Regions from separate parts of the Acidovorax sacchari genome, predicted to be linked through region 1. Evidence: predicted binding sites of a transcription regulator. Region 1 holds the regulator's gene; the other holds the start of a gene.
What was found. Region 1 encodes HrcA, which represses chaperone genes, less so after heat shock. Its sites were predicted from a motif close to TTAGCACTCNNNNNNNNNGAGTGCTAA; they were not measured.

Region 1 (6,543 bases):
GAAAAAAGCCCGCTTGCGCGGGCTGGGTGGATGCCCTGTCGGGCGAAGATGGCCGTGAGGCCGGAAAGTGGATGGATGGCGCGACGGGAGAAACCTGACAGGCTCCACGGCCGCCCGGGAAATGCACGGGATGCCTACGCCAGGGCCGGGGCTGGCAAGTCGTACGTGATGGAGTGCCGCAACGCAGACACCTGGATGCTCGGACGCGTGAGCACGCCCAGCTTGCGGTTGCAGCGGGCGCATCCCGTTTCCTGCAGCGGAACTCCCGGTGCAAAAAAGCCCGCGACAGCAAGCGCTGCGCGGGCTTTTGTATAGCTGACGAAAAAGCCCGCAGGGCGAACACTGCGGGCTTCGAAAAAATGGACATGCGTCTTCATCAGGATCTACCGAGAACCACCCAGGCCAGGGGCCTGAAGTTGCTGCGGGCATTCGACGAAGAGGCGTCGGGCGAGAGGATAAGCATCCTCTGCAATCGACTGGTGCAATTCTAATTCAGCTCCTGATGGAATGCAAGCGGTTTCCGATGGATTGGCGTGCCCGGTGCACGCAGTCATCGATGAAGTTGGCCATGCGGCGACCTGCCTCACCATGCGGCACGCGAGACAGGCCCGTGCCGGCGCACGCCTTGCATGCCCTGGATGAGAGCCGTGCCGTACCCGGCATGGACTCGAACTTGCGGCCTTCGCATGCCGAGCACGTCGGCTGCAACCACCAGTACAGCACTGCGGCGGCCACGGAATGCGGCGCATCGATGCGCCAGCGGGTCGCCTGCGCGGCCAGTTGCTCACGCACCTGCGGCAGCGTCTTCAGCCGGGCGAACACCTGGGCATGCCGGAGTGCGAGGCATTGATCCGCGTCTTGCGGCCGCTCCTTCGGAGACGAATGAACCATGTCGGCCCGCGGCATGCGCGAATGATCGACCCCGTCGTACTCCGAATGCAGCCGCAGCAGTGCGCCCCCGACGCGGGAGCGGCTCCAGCCGGCAGCCACCAGGAGGTCCGCATCCGATCGGGAAGCGCCCTCGCGCACGCAAAGACGGAGATTGGAGGAGTTGCCGGCAGTGCTGTAGGCTTCCTGGACGGTGCGGGAATCGTTGCGGTACATGGTCTTCCTTGAAGGGTAGAGGGTGGCGCCGGGCGGAGCGAAAGCATCGGAGATGCGTCGGTGAAGGGCCTCGGCCCGGTGTCTCGATCCATGTCTCAATTAAACACCATGTTTAAACAAATGTCAAACCTTTTGTTTAACAACATTTTGTTTAAACGATGGACAATGGCTCCATGCATGAAAGCGCCCTACGCCTCTACCAGGCCGCCTCCGAGCTCAAGGACGTCACCGGCCAGTCCGCCGTGGCACGCCTGCTGGGAGAGTCCCCGCAGAACATCAAGAACTGGGAGATGCGGGGTATTTCCAAGGCCGGCGCCCTGAAGGCGGAAGAACTCATCGGCTGCTCCGCCGCTTGGCTGCTGACCGGCGACAGGCAGGCCACGCCGGCGCACCGCAAGCCGACCCAGCCTGCCGCCGTGTCCACGCCGGGCAGCGTGACCGTGCCGCAGCTGGCGAATGCAGCATCCATGGGCGCCGGCAGCGAAATGGCGCACGAGGACGTGATGGTGGGCCGTCTCACGCTTTCCCCCACATGGATCGGCAGGACGCTGCGCGGCCTCAGCACCCCCGAGAACCTCCGCTTCATCCACGCCTATGGGGACTCCATGGAACCCACGTTTCTGGACGGTGACGTGCTGCTGGTGGATGCGGGCGTGCGCACGGTGGAGGTGGACGGCGTGTATGTCCTGGGAGCCCAGAACCGCCTTTTCATCAAGCGCGTGCGCCAGCGACTGGACGGTGCCTACGAGATCAGCAGCGACAACCCCACCGTGAAGACGGTGGACGTCCTGGACGGCAAGCACACGGTGGAGATTCTGGGCAAGGTGATATGGATCTGGAACGGGCGCAAGATCTGAACGGACCGCGATTCGCCACGTTTAACGACCAGCAGGATAGCGGCATCGTTTAAACACCTTGCACGTACCGCCGCATCTTCCAAACAAAATGAATAGGCCGCGGTGCGGTGGAAAGTGAAGGCGGGATGACGGTGCCCTGCACAGGGAAACCCGGCCGGCAACCAACCAGCCAGCCAGCCACTCGCCAGAAGGGCAGCGGCGCGTGGGTCGTCGCGCCGTGCCGCGCGCTTCATCCATCTTTGTGTATGTGGTAGGCCGTGCTGGGCTCGAACCAGCGACCAAAGGATTATGCGTGCCACTTCGGCTTTCGCCGCCCGTTTCCGGTTCGTGGCCTGGACTCTGTCTTGCCTTTCGGCCTTCCCGTCGAGTCTCTACACGTTCCCTCCCTGCGGAGGGCTTCGCTCGGCGTTGGCATAGCGCGCAGGACGCGCAGTAGCGTTCACCGAATTTGAGAAGTTCTACTTCAAGGCAGAGTGAACTTACCTTGAGCAACCCATTGGGTGCCGCTCCATTCCCAGGCCATTGCCTGGGGACAGGAACCTCCCCGTCAAGTCCTCTGCTCTAACCAACTGAGCTAACGGCCCACAGCCTGCCATTGTCGCATACGCAGCTGGACCACGAGAAAACCGGCGCATGCGTTTTTGCGGAACGCGCAACCCCTCCGCTTGCCGATCGGCCCTCGAAGCCCCAGAAGATGGGACACGAAAGGGCATCCGCGTAGCCCGTTTCACTCGGACGCCTCGACAGAGGTTTTGTAACCCGCCGGCGCCCGTGTATGGATTACCCTCGAAAGTTACGGTCGAGTTGCTTTTGATGATCCGGCCTTATCGCCAGAACGTCGTATGCCCCTGTCCGCCTTTTCCCGCCTGCCGTTGGCGCATTACGCGCTTGTCGTCGATGACCACCCGCTCGTCGCACGCGGCATGGCCGAGTTCCTGAGCCTCCACCCCCGGTTGGAGGAGTGCCGCCATGCCTGCGAAATATCCGAGGCCCTGCGCATCATTGCCTCCCATGGCTCGCCCATTCTGGCCCTGGTGGATTTCTGGCTCGCGGAGGGTGCTGCCACGTCCTTCATCGACAATCTTTTCGCGATGTCCCCGGGAACACGCGTGTTGGTCGTGAGCGCGGACCACCATCCGGCCATCGTGCTCAAGACCCGGGCCAGTGGCGCCCACGGATTCATCCACAAGCGGGAACCGCCCGAGACCTTCCACGCCGCCATCAATGCCGTGCTCGATGGCTCGCCCTGGTTCGACTCCGGGGCGACGGCATGTCTTTCCAGCACGGCCATTGGAGCCGCAACTCCCCGCGAGATCCATCTCTCACCCGCCGATCTCGGCCTGACCCCGCGCCAGGGCCAGATCCTCGCGCTGGTTCTCGAGGGACTGCCCAACAAGCCCATCGCCAATGCGCTGCATCTGTCGGAGCACACGGTCAAGGAGCACCTCACGGCCATTCTGCAAAAGCTCGGCGCCAGCAATCGGGTGGAACTGATCTCCAGGCTGCGCGGTGTCCGGATCGACGAATCCTGAACCGCCCGGTGCAGCCGACACAAGGAGTTACGCAATTCCTGCCACGGCGGGGAATGGGCCGAAGGAACGGCCACGTATAAATCCGCGTACCCCTGGCAGAACCGCCCCGTTCGTGTACGGGGATCTCATCGACCCGGGACCTGAAACACATGGCTGGTCCGCACCAGGCCGGCCGGGATTGGAGAAAACATGAGGATTGCCGCCCCATTGCTTGCCCTCGGCCTGCTCGCCGCCCCTGCGGCCTGGTCCGCCAACCGCGCCTGCGTGATCGAGGGAAGCATTTCCGTCGCGGGTTCCGGGACGGCGGTGAAAGACTGCATGGAGTTCTCCTCCGACGTCTCGGCGGAGCAACTCAAGAGCAGCTGCGACGCAGTCGCCCAGGCGTCGGCCGGGCTGGGCGGCAAACCGGGCAAGGTCACACTCATGCGCCAATGTCCGCGGCCTGCCAGCGGTGCGTGCAAGGGACTGATGGGCCGGCCGCTCGATGCCTACTACTACGGGCTGTCGGCCGACGCGGTCCAGCAGAAGCGGCAGGCCTGCGAAACCTCGACCGCCGTGATCAAGGGAGGTACGTGGAGCGACGGCAAGTAGCCATCCGGGCCGGGCGCCCTAGCGGCGATGGCTCAGCGCGTTGGTCACCAGCTTGGAGGTGATGTCCACGATCTGGATCATGCGGTCGTAGGGCATGCGCGTGGGGCCGATGACGCCCAGCGTTCCCACGACCTGCCCGTCCACCTCATACGGAGCGCTGACCACCGACAGTTCCTCGAAAGGCACGACCTGGCTTTCGCCTCCGATGAAGATGCGCACGCCTTCGGCCCGGTTGGAGACGTCCAGCAGGCGCAGTATCTGGGTCTTCTGCTCGAAGAGGTCGAAGGCCTTGCGCAGGTTGCCCATGTCGTTCGAGAAATCGCTCAGGGCCAGCAGGTTGCGCTCGCCGGAGATGACCACCTCCTCCTGCGAGGCGGCCATGGCCTCGGAGCCGACGTTCACCGCGGCCTGCATGAGGGAAGCGATCTCTCCGCGCAACTGGTCCACCTCGGTCTTGAGCCGTTCGCGCACCTCGTCCATCCCCAGGCCGGAATAGTGGCTGTTGAGGAAGTTGGCGGCCTCGGCCAGCTGGGACTGGGTATGGTCCACTTCGGTGAAGATCACGCGGTTCTGCACATCGCCGTCCGGAGAGACGATGATGACCAGCAGGCGCCGCTCGGAAAGGCGCAGGAACTCGATGTGGCGGAAGACCGACGGTCGGCGCGGAGCCATGACCACGCCCACGAACTGCGACAGGCTGGACAGCAGTTGCGCCGCGTTCGCGATGACCTTCTGCGGCTGGTCGGCCGCGAGTTCGGGGGAGCACAGCTCGCCGCGCTGCACCGTCAACATGGTGTCAACGAACAACCGGTAGCCCTTGGCGGTGGGGATGCGGCCCGCGGAGGTGTGGGGGCTGGCGATCAGCCCGATGTCCTCCAGGTCGGCCATGACGTTGCGTATCGTGGCCGGAGAAAGGTCCAGGCCGGACGCCTTCGACAACGTGCGCGAGCCCACCGGCTGGCCGTCGGCGATGTAGCGCTCGATCAGCGCTTTGAGCAACAACTTGGCACGGTCATCGAGCATTGAATCATTTTAATGATCTAATTTCCGTGATGAAGCTCAGGTTCCAACGCGTGGCGCTCGTCGGCAAGTACCAGGCGCCCACTTCTGCAGGGATGTCCGACAGTTCGCGCGACGCGCTGGACGGCATCGCCAGATTCCTGGCCAACGAAGGGTGCGAGGTCGCCCTCGAGGCGGACACCGCCGCGAACACGGGGTTCGCCGACTACCCGGCGCTCTCCGTGGAGCGCATCGGGCTGGACTGCGATCTCTGCCTCGTGGTGGGCGGCGACGGCACGATGCTGGGCGTCGGCCGGCAGCTCGCGCAATACCGCACGCCGCTCATCGGCATCAACCAGGGCCGGCTCGGTTTCATCACCGACATCCCCCTGGGCGAGTACTCCACGGTCCTCAAACCCATGCTGCGCGGCGAGTACGAGGAAGACCTGCGCCCGCTCATGCGGGCCCGGGTGATGCGCCAGGGCCAGTGCGTGTTCGAGGCCCTGGCGATGAACGACGTGGTGGTCAACCGCGGGTCCACCTCCGGGATGGTCGAACTGCGCGTGGAAGTGGGTGGCCATTTCGTCTCCAACCAGCGTGCAGACGGCCTCATCATCGCGTCGCCCACGGGCTCCACTGCCTATGCCCTGTCCGCAGGCGGCCCGATGCTGCATCCGACGATTCCCGGATGGGTGCTGGCGCCGATCGCGCCGCACACGCTGTCGAACCGTCCCATCGTGCTGTCGGACAGCATGGAAGTGGCCGTGGAAGTCGTCAGCGGGCGCGATGTCAGCGCGAATTTCGACATGCAGTCGCTCGCGTCCCTGCAGCACGGCGACCGCATCCTGGTACAGCGCTCGGACTACCGGGCGCGCTTTCTCCATCCGCGCGGCTGGAACTACTTCGCCACGCTGCGCAAGAAGCTCCGCTGGAACGAAGGAGGCTACTGAGCATGGCGTTGAAGCGGATTGCGCTGCGTGATTTCGTGATCGTCGAGTCCCTCGAGCTGGACCTTCATTCCGGATTCACCGTCCTGACCGGCGAGACCGGCGCCGGCAAGTCCATCCTCATCGATGCGCTGCAGTTGCTGCTGGGTGCGCGCGCCGATCCGGGCGTGGTCCGGGAAGGCGCTGCGTCCACCGACCTGTGCGCGGAGTTCGACGGCACTCCCGCCATCGCGGCCTGGCTGGACGATGCGGGCATTCCTCCGGAAGACGGCCTGCTGCTGCGCCGCACCATCGACACCCAGGGCAAGAGCCGCGCGTGGATCAACGGAGTGCCGGTGACCGCGACGCAGATGCGCACCCTGGGCTCCCACCTCCTCGACATCCACGGCCAGCACGCCTGGCAGAGCCTCACGCGCGCGGACGCGGTGCGCGGGCTGCTGGATGCGTACGGCGGCATCCGCCCGGAAGGCCTGCAGCCCCTCTGGACGCGATGGCGCGACGACCGCAAGGCAC
Region 2 (6,543 bases), 310 kb from region 1:
GCGAAGCGGGCATGCGGTATCGTGCCCACGCCTTGCAGGGCAGGCTGTCGGCCGATGCCTGATGTGTGCGCTGCGAAGATCGATCCTGCCGCGGCCCGGCAGCCGGGGAGATCCAACCGTCAGGCGAGCGAAGCAGCAGGCCATGAACTGAAGTCGAAGTTCAAGAATGCAGTGGCAGCATCCCGTCGCGCAACATCGCGACGCCCAGTTCGTACACGCCGTCCCACACGATCTGCACGCCCAGGCACAGCAGGATGAAGGCCGACAACCGGAGGAAGATCACCGAGCCGGCCTCGCCGAGCGGCTTGAGCAGTTGCTGCGCATAGCGGAAGGCGAAGTACAGCAGTACGGCGACGGACAGCAGCGCCAGTACGCCACCTCCCATCCGCGCCAGCGACAGCGACAACCGCGCGTCGGCCAGTGACACACCCACCGTGATGGCCGCCGCGATCGAGCCGGGCCCGCAACTCACCGGAAAGGTGAGCGGGTAGAAAGCCTGGCGTCGCGCCATGTCGGGCGTGAAGCTCTCGGCCAGTTCGGTGCGGCTGTCCACCGTGGCCTGCGTGGCCGTCAGCAACCGCCAGGCCGTCGCGGCCACGATCATGCCGCCACCCACGCGCACGATGGGCAGCGAGATGCCGAAGAACTCCAGCACGTAGGAGCCGACCAGCATGGCGCCCAGCAGCAGCCAGAACATGTTGCGCGCGATGCGGCGCGCCAGCAGCGCGCGCGTGTTCGGTGATGCACCCTCGGTCAGGCCCAGGAAGATGGGCGCCGTGGCGGCCGGGTTCAGGATCGGCAGCAGCGCGGCGACTACGAAGAGAAAGCTCTTGCCGAAGGCGCCCAGAAGTTCAAGTGTCACGGTGTTCCTATTCAGATGGGGAGCGGCTGGTCATCAATCTCCCTCGCAGCAAGGTCTCTCCCGATGTCCACTTCGGGGCCGGACCAGTCTACTCACCCAAGCTGGATTGAAAGAACTTGGTGATGGCCGACTCAATACCGGGATGAGCGGCCACGCGGTCTGTGCCAAGCGGGTCCACGCATACCTCTGGAGCGGCGGCGCGCTGCGGTGGCGAACAAACATCGGTGAATACAAAATGACCGCCCGGCAACGTTTCGAGTTTTGGGGGCTGTGGCAGCGCACGGGCCAGGCCCATGGCATTTCCTTCGCCCGGAAGCTCACTGTTCAATGGCCGCAGGATGAGCACAGGCACGGTGATGGCCCTGAGGTCACTCCTGTCGAAGAGTGCCGCCAGGGGGTCCAGCAAGGCGATGGCCTTCAGTGGCAGGCGCGTGGCACTGGCCCCGTCGCTTGCCGCGGACCCGCGTTTTGGTCGTTCTCCATGGGCATCTTGGTCAGGGGCATGCCCGCACGACATCACATCGGCAGGGTGGGCACGGCAATAGGATTCAAAGTAGGCCGTATTGGGCGTGGCGCCTGCCAGCTCCAGCGTGACGGCCCCGACGAGCGAAAAGCCCACCATGCCCAGCCGGGATACATCCGCATGCGGCGCAAAGCGTGGGTCGGCAAGCACCGCGTCAAGCGCGCGCCTGACTTGCATGGGCCGATGGGCCAAGCCTGTTTTCCCGTGGAAAGGCGCGACCACCAGGTATCCCTGGCGAGCAAGCGAGGCGGACAGCTCCCGCAGGATCAAGGGGCTGCCTCCCCCTGGTCCACCTCCATGGTCCAGCAGGATGACCGGGAGTTTTCCCTCTGCCACGGGCGTGTCCCGGCTCGCCGGTACGGAAATCTTTCCTATCAGCGACGGTGTCTCATCCGCATCGGTCGGGTACCAGACCAGCACCGAGTTCGGTGTGTCGGAGGCAACCTCCAGGCTGGCGATGCCTGCATGGCGCAATGGAGTCTGGGCTACTGCAACAGGCAGGCCGCCACTGGTTGCACACCCGATGAGAAAGGCGCCGATCCATCTCGGAAGCGAGGTCATGGTGATATTGAGCATTTGTCCGCCATTGGCCGATAGCAGCCGCTGAGCATAGTAGCCGTGCGCGGACAGCACCCGGCCCAGCGCAAGGCGAGTCCAAAGGGCCCGATCATCCCCAAGGGAGGCCACACGATGCCTTCACACCTCCACATTACCTCGCGTGGCGCTGATCTACCGAAACTTTGTCCGCCGCGGGCGCTTACCCTCCATTGGAGCGTTGAATGGCGAGCCGTCGGCCGCCTCAGCCACCCTCGCTATGGGGACGAAGAAGCGCACATCCAATCGCCATGCCATCTGTGTACAAGCCCGGTGAAAACCGTCAAAGCCTCCACCGGGACCGGCAGAAATCGACACGTGCGAAGAAAGGCCCCGCCTGACACATGTTCCCCACTCTCGCCACGCCGCGAGACTGGAGCGCATTGCGCATCGTTCATCAGTACCGCGGGCAACCCATCCATGCCCTTCAGGTCAGTTCGGCGATGCGCTCTTCTGCCGCGGCAATAGACGCAAGTCTGGCGTCCGGGCCGAGCGCCACGCCATCGGCGGCGATGGCCTGAACTTCGGTAACGCCCATCAACGCGAAGCCGCTACGCAGATGGGTTTCCGCATGCTCGAGCGCGGCAGCCGGCGTGCCAGCTTCGTAGCGCCCGCCTCGGGCGATGGCGAGGATGATGCGTTTTCCGTTGACGAGTCCCACGGGTCCGCTGTCTGAATATCGAAAGGTTTTGCCGGGCACCGATATCCGATCGATCCAGGCTTTCAAATGGCTCGCCACTCCAAGATTATAAAAACCCACGCCGATCACGACGGTGTCCGCAGCGAGAAAGGCTTCCAGATCGGCTGCTCCGAGAGACAAATCGGCCTGTATATCCGCATCGCCATGTGGAGAGCCTGTCTGGAAGGCGTGGATCTGCGCGCTGGTGAGGTGAGCGAGGGGCTGCGCGTCCAAGTCCCGATAGACAACATGGGCCGAGGGATGACGCACTAGAAGCTTATCGACGATTTCTCTGGACAGTTTTCTGCTGACAGACTGGGCTCCAAGAATGCTGGAATCAATATGAAGGATATTTTCGGGCATTTCGTGTTTACCACTATAGTGGACAGGTTGGTTTCTATGCACAGGATTTTTGAATGATAAAAACCGCCAGTCAACAAGGCACGTCGGTGATACTTGGGCACACGCAGGTAACCAGTGCCAAAGAATCTCCCGGTGGGCAAGATGGAAATACGCCGACCCAGGACGCGTCATTCACCGAGACTTGCCTGCGCGCCAACCAGGTTCTGGCACGCATCGGTGACAAGTGGACGTTGCTCGTGGTGATGACGCTGGCCGGTGGGCCCCGCCGTTTCAGCGAGCTCAAACGCTCCATTGACGGTGTTTCACAGCGCATGCTGACATTGACGCTGCGGGGGCTCGAACGGGACGGTCTCGTCCATCGCAAGGCCTATGGAACGGTTCCGCCGCGCGTGGATTACGCACTGACCCCTCTCGGCCGCTCCTTACGGGAGCCTGTGGAGGAGTTGGGAGCCTGGGCACTGGCCCATGCGGACACAGTCGAGGCCGCGCGCCGTGCATTCGATGCAGCGGAGCCGTCGGAGGAGCGCTGATAGTGTTGCAGGTGGATCTGCTGATTTTTCCGCAGGTTCTGCACTCGAAAATGTGCGGCAGCTCGGAGCGGAATCACCCCCGCCGTCGTAGGCAGCGTTGCCACGCGGTCTTCCAGGTGCTGCAGGAACGCCATCGAGGCGGCCTGCACGCGCCGCAGCACTACCACCTACCTGCCGGGCCTGAGTGCTCGGGCGGGGCTGCTCCGTTCGCCACGTCTAGAACGCGGACAAAGCGCGGATGGTCCGTATCGTGCGGTTGCGCCTTGGTTTTGAGCAATCAACGTTCGCAAATGTCGTGGACGATGACTGAATTATCCTTACGAATCAAAGACTTATATCGTCTCCATCGTGCTGTCCGAGTACAAAACTCAATGGATGCTCGGGTTAAATCGCACCCCGGCTTCGCATACAGCCCCAGTCCTACGCGGGGAAAGGAACTTCGGCCTTAGCACTCCCTCCAATAGACTGCTAAAGTGAAAGCATGGAAGAAAGGATTTCTGGAATGACGATTCAGTCTGGAACCGCCGCCACCGCGCTCGCACCGGCCAACGCCTGGGCCCTGATCCCCCCGCTGGGCAACCTGGATGCCTATATCTCCGCCGTGAACCGTCTGCCGATGCTGACGGCCGAGGAAGAACGCACCTATGCGCGCCGGCTGAAGGAACACAACGACGTGGAAGCCGCGGGCCGGATGGTGATGTCGCACCTGCGGCTGGTGGTGTCGATCGCCCGGCAGTACCTGGGCTACGGCCTGCCGCACGGCGACCTGATCCAGGAAGGCAACGTGGGCCTGATGAAGGCCGTGAAACGCTTCGATCCGGACCAGAACGTCCGCCTGGTGAGCTACGCCATGCACTGGATCAAGGCCGAGATCCACGAATACATCCTGAAGAACTGGCGCATGGTGAAGGTGGCCACCACCAAGAGCCAGCGCAAGCTGTTCTTCAATCTGCGCTCGATGAAGCAGGGCTTCAAGGCCGACTCTGCCGCCGGCAACACGGGCACCCACCGCGAGACGCTCTCCGAACAGGAAATCGACGTCGTGGCCCAGCAGCTCAACGTCAAGCGCGAGGAAGTGATCGAGATGGAAACGCGCCTGTCCGGAGGCGACGTGATGCTGGATCCGGCCCCGTCGGACGACGGCGAGCAGGCCTACGGTCCCATCGCCTACCTGGCCGATGGCACGCACGAGCCGACCGCCATGATCGAATCGCGCCAGCGGGACGTGCTGGCCACGGACGGCATCGCGAATGCGCTGGCGACGCTGGACGACCGGAGCCGCCGCATCGTCGAGGAGCGCTGGCTCAAGGTCAACGACGACGGCTCGGGCGGCATGACGCTGCATGAGCTGGCCGCGGTATACGGCGTGAGCGCCGAGCGCATCCGGCAGATCGAAGTCGCCGCGATGAAGAAGATGAAGAAGGCGCTGGCGGAATACGCCTGACACCTTTCACAACGTTTCGCGCTACGGAATCTTCGTGGCGACAGCGATAATCGGGCGTGCTACCTGGACGGGTAGCGCGCCCTTTTTTATCTGCCGCACATTCCATGCAACGCCCAGACAAGTCGCTTCCCATCTCCCTGGCCCGCCGCCGCATCCTCGCTTCCGGAGCCGCCCTGCTGGGCTGCGAATGGGCGGTGGCAGCGCCGCCGCCGGCACAGGATGCCGCGTGGCCGTCCAGGCCGTTGCGCATCATCGTGGGATTCCCCCCGGGCTCCTCGCCCGACCTCACGGCACGTACCTTCGCCGATCCGCTCGCCCATGCGCTGGGCCAGCCGGTGGTCGTGGAGAACAAGGTCGGTGCCAGCGGCAACATCGGCGCGGATGCCGTGGCCAAGGCGACGGACGGCCACACCATCGGTCTGTTCATCAACGTCAACCTCACGATCGCGAAACTGGTCAATCCCTCGCTGCCGTTCGACTCGCACAAGGATCTCGCGCCACTCAGCCTCGTGGGCGTGTCGCCGCTGGTGCTCACGGCGCCGGCGGCGCAGGCGGGGGTGCCGGCGCATGTGGACGCACGCACCTTCCTGGAGGCTGCCCGCCAGGCGGGTGACCGCTGGAGCTACGGAACGCCCGGCGTCGGCACCATGGGCCATCTCGGGACCGAGCTGCTCAAGGCCCGCACGGGCATCGCGCCGGTGCATGTCCCCTATCCGGGCTATCCGCAGGTGGCCATGGGCATGCTCGGCGGACAGCTGCAGATGGCCCTTCTGCCGCCGGCGCTGGCCGTGGCACAGCAACGCAGCGGCAAGCTGCAGCTGCTGGGCGTGACCTCGGCCGGCCGCAGTTCGCTCGTGCCGGGCGTCCCGAGCCTCGCCGAGGCCGGCGTGAAGGACTTCCAGCTGGAGATCTGGAATGCCTTCGCCGCGCCCGCGTCGATGCCGGCCGCCCACCGGGCGCGCCTGTCCACCGCGATCGCCGAGATCGCCCGGACGCCGGAAGTGCGCGATGCGCTGTTCCAGCAGGGCTGGCAGGTGGCAGGCACCTCCGCGGAAGGACTGGCCCGCCGCATCGAGGCGGACACGTCGCAGATGGAGCAGGTGATCCGCGCGCAGAAGATCCGGGTGGAATGACGGCACGCTGGGCTCCCGCCCCGCGAACGCAGCGTGGCCATTGATGTAGATCATGCCCGCCAGGGCATCGCGCCTGCAGACTCCGGTCATCGATCCAACTTCCGGGAGTTTCCTGCCATGCCAACATTCCGCATCATCGTCATCGGTGCAGGCCAGACGGGCACGCCGCTGCTGCGGCAGCTGCTGGCCGCGCCCTTCGTCCAGGTGCTGGGCGTGGCGGAACTGGATCTCTCGCTGCCCGGCGTCGCCCTGGCACGCAGCCACGGCGTGCCCGTCCACCAGGACTACATGGACCTGCTGCAACAACATGGCGCCGCGGCGGACATCGTGATCGACGTCACCGGCCAGGCAGCGGTACGGGAAGCGCTGCGCAAGCACATGGTGGACTCCGGCAACCAGAAGACCGTGATCCTGC

Region 2: a site for HrcA is predicted at 3,997-4,023, ahead of rpoH (RNA polymerase sigma factor RpoH). Genes of this name have one in related genera too.

Annotation. Positions count from the first base shown of each region.
Region 1 covers NZ_AP035783.1:4,162,042-4,168,584, forward strand. Annotated here, with positions in the region: gene ACGHC0_RS18460 (hypothetical protein) at 135-377, opposite strand; gene ACGHC0_RS18465 (hypothetical protein) at 493-1,104, opposite strand; gene ACGHC0_RS18470 (S24 family peptidase) at 1,278-1,961, shown strand; gene ACGHC0_RS18475 (LuxR C-terminal-related transcriptional regulator) at 2,804-3,493, shown strand; gene ACGHC0_RS18480 (hypothetical protein) at 3,683-4,084, shown strand; gene hrcA (heat-inducible transcriptional repressor HrcA) at 4,103-5,107, opposite strand; gene ACGHC0_RS18490 (NAD kinase) at 5,137-6,033, shown strand; gene recN (DNA repair protein RecN) at 6,036-6,543, shown strand, end outside.
Region 2 covers NZ_AP035783.1:4,472,130-4,478,672, forward strand. Annotated here, with positions in the region: gene ACGHC0_RS19800 (MATE family efflux transporter) at 1-13, opposite strand, end outside; gene ACGHC0_RS19805 (MarC family protein) at 161-862, opposite strand; gene ACGHC0_RS19810 (alpha/beta hydrolase family protein) at 951-1,961, opposite strand; gene ACGHC0_RS19815 (FMN-dependent NADH-azoreductase) at 2,407-3,021, opposite strand; gene ACGHC0_RS19820 (winged helix-turn-helix transcriptional regulator) at 3,075-3,551, shown strand; gene rpoH (RNA polymerase sigma factor RpoH) at 4,054-4,995, shown strand; gene ACGHC0_RS19830 (Bug family tripartite tricarboxylate transporter substrate binding protein) at 5,100-6,128, shown strand; gene ACGHC0_RS19835 (oxidoreductase) at 6,246-6,543, shown strand, end outside.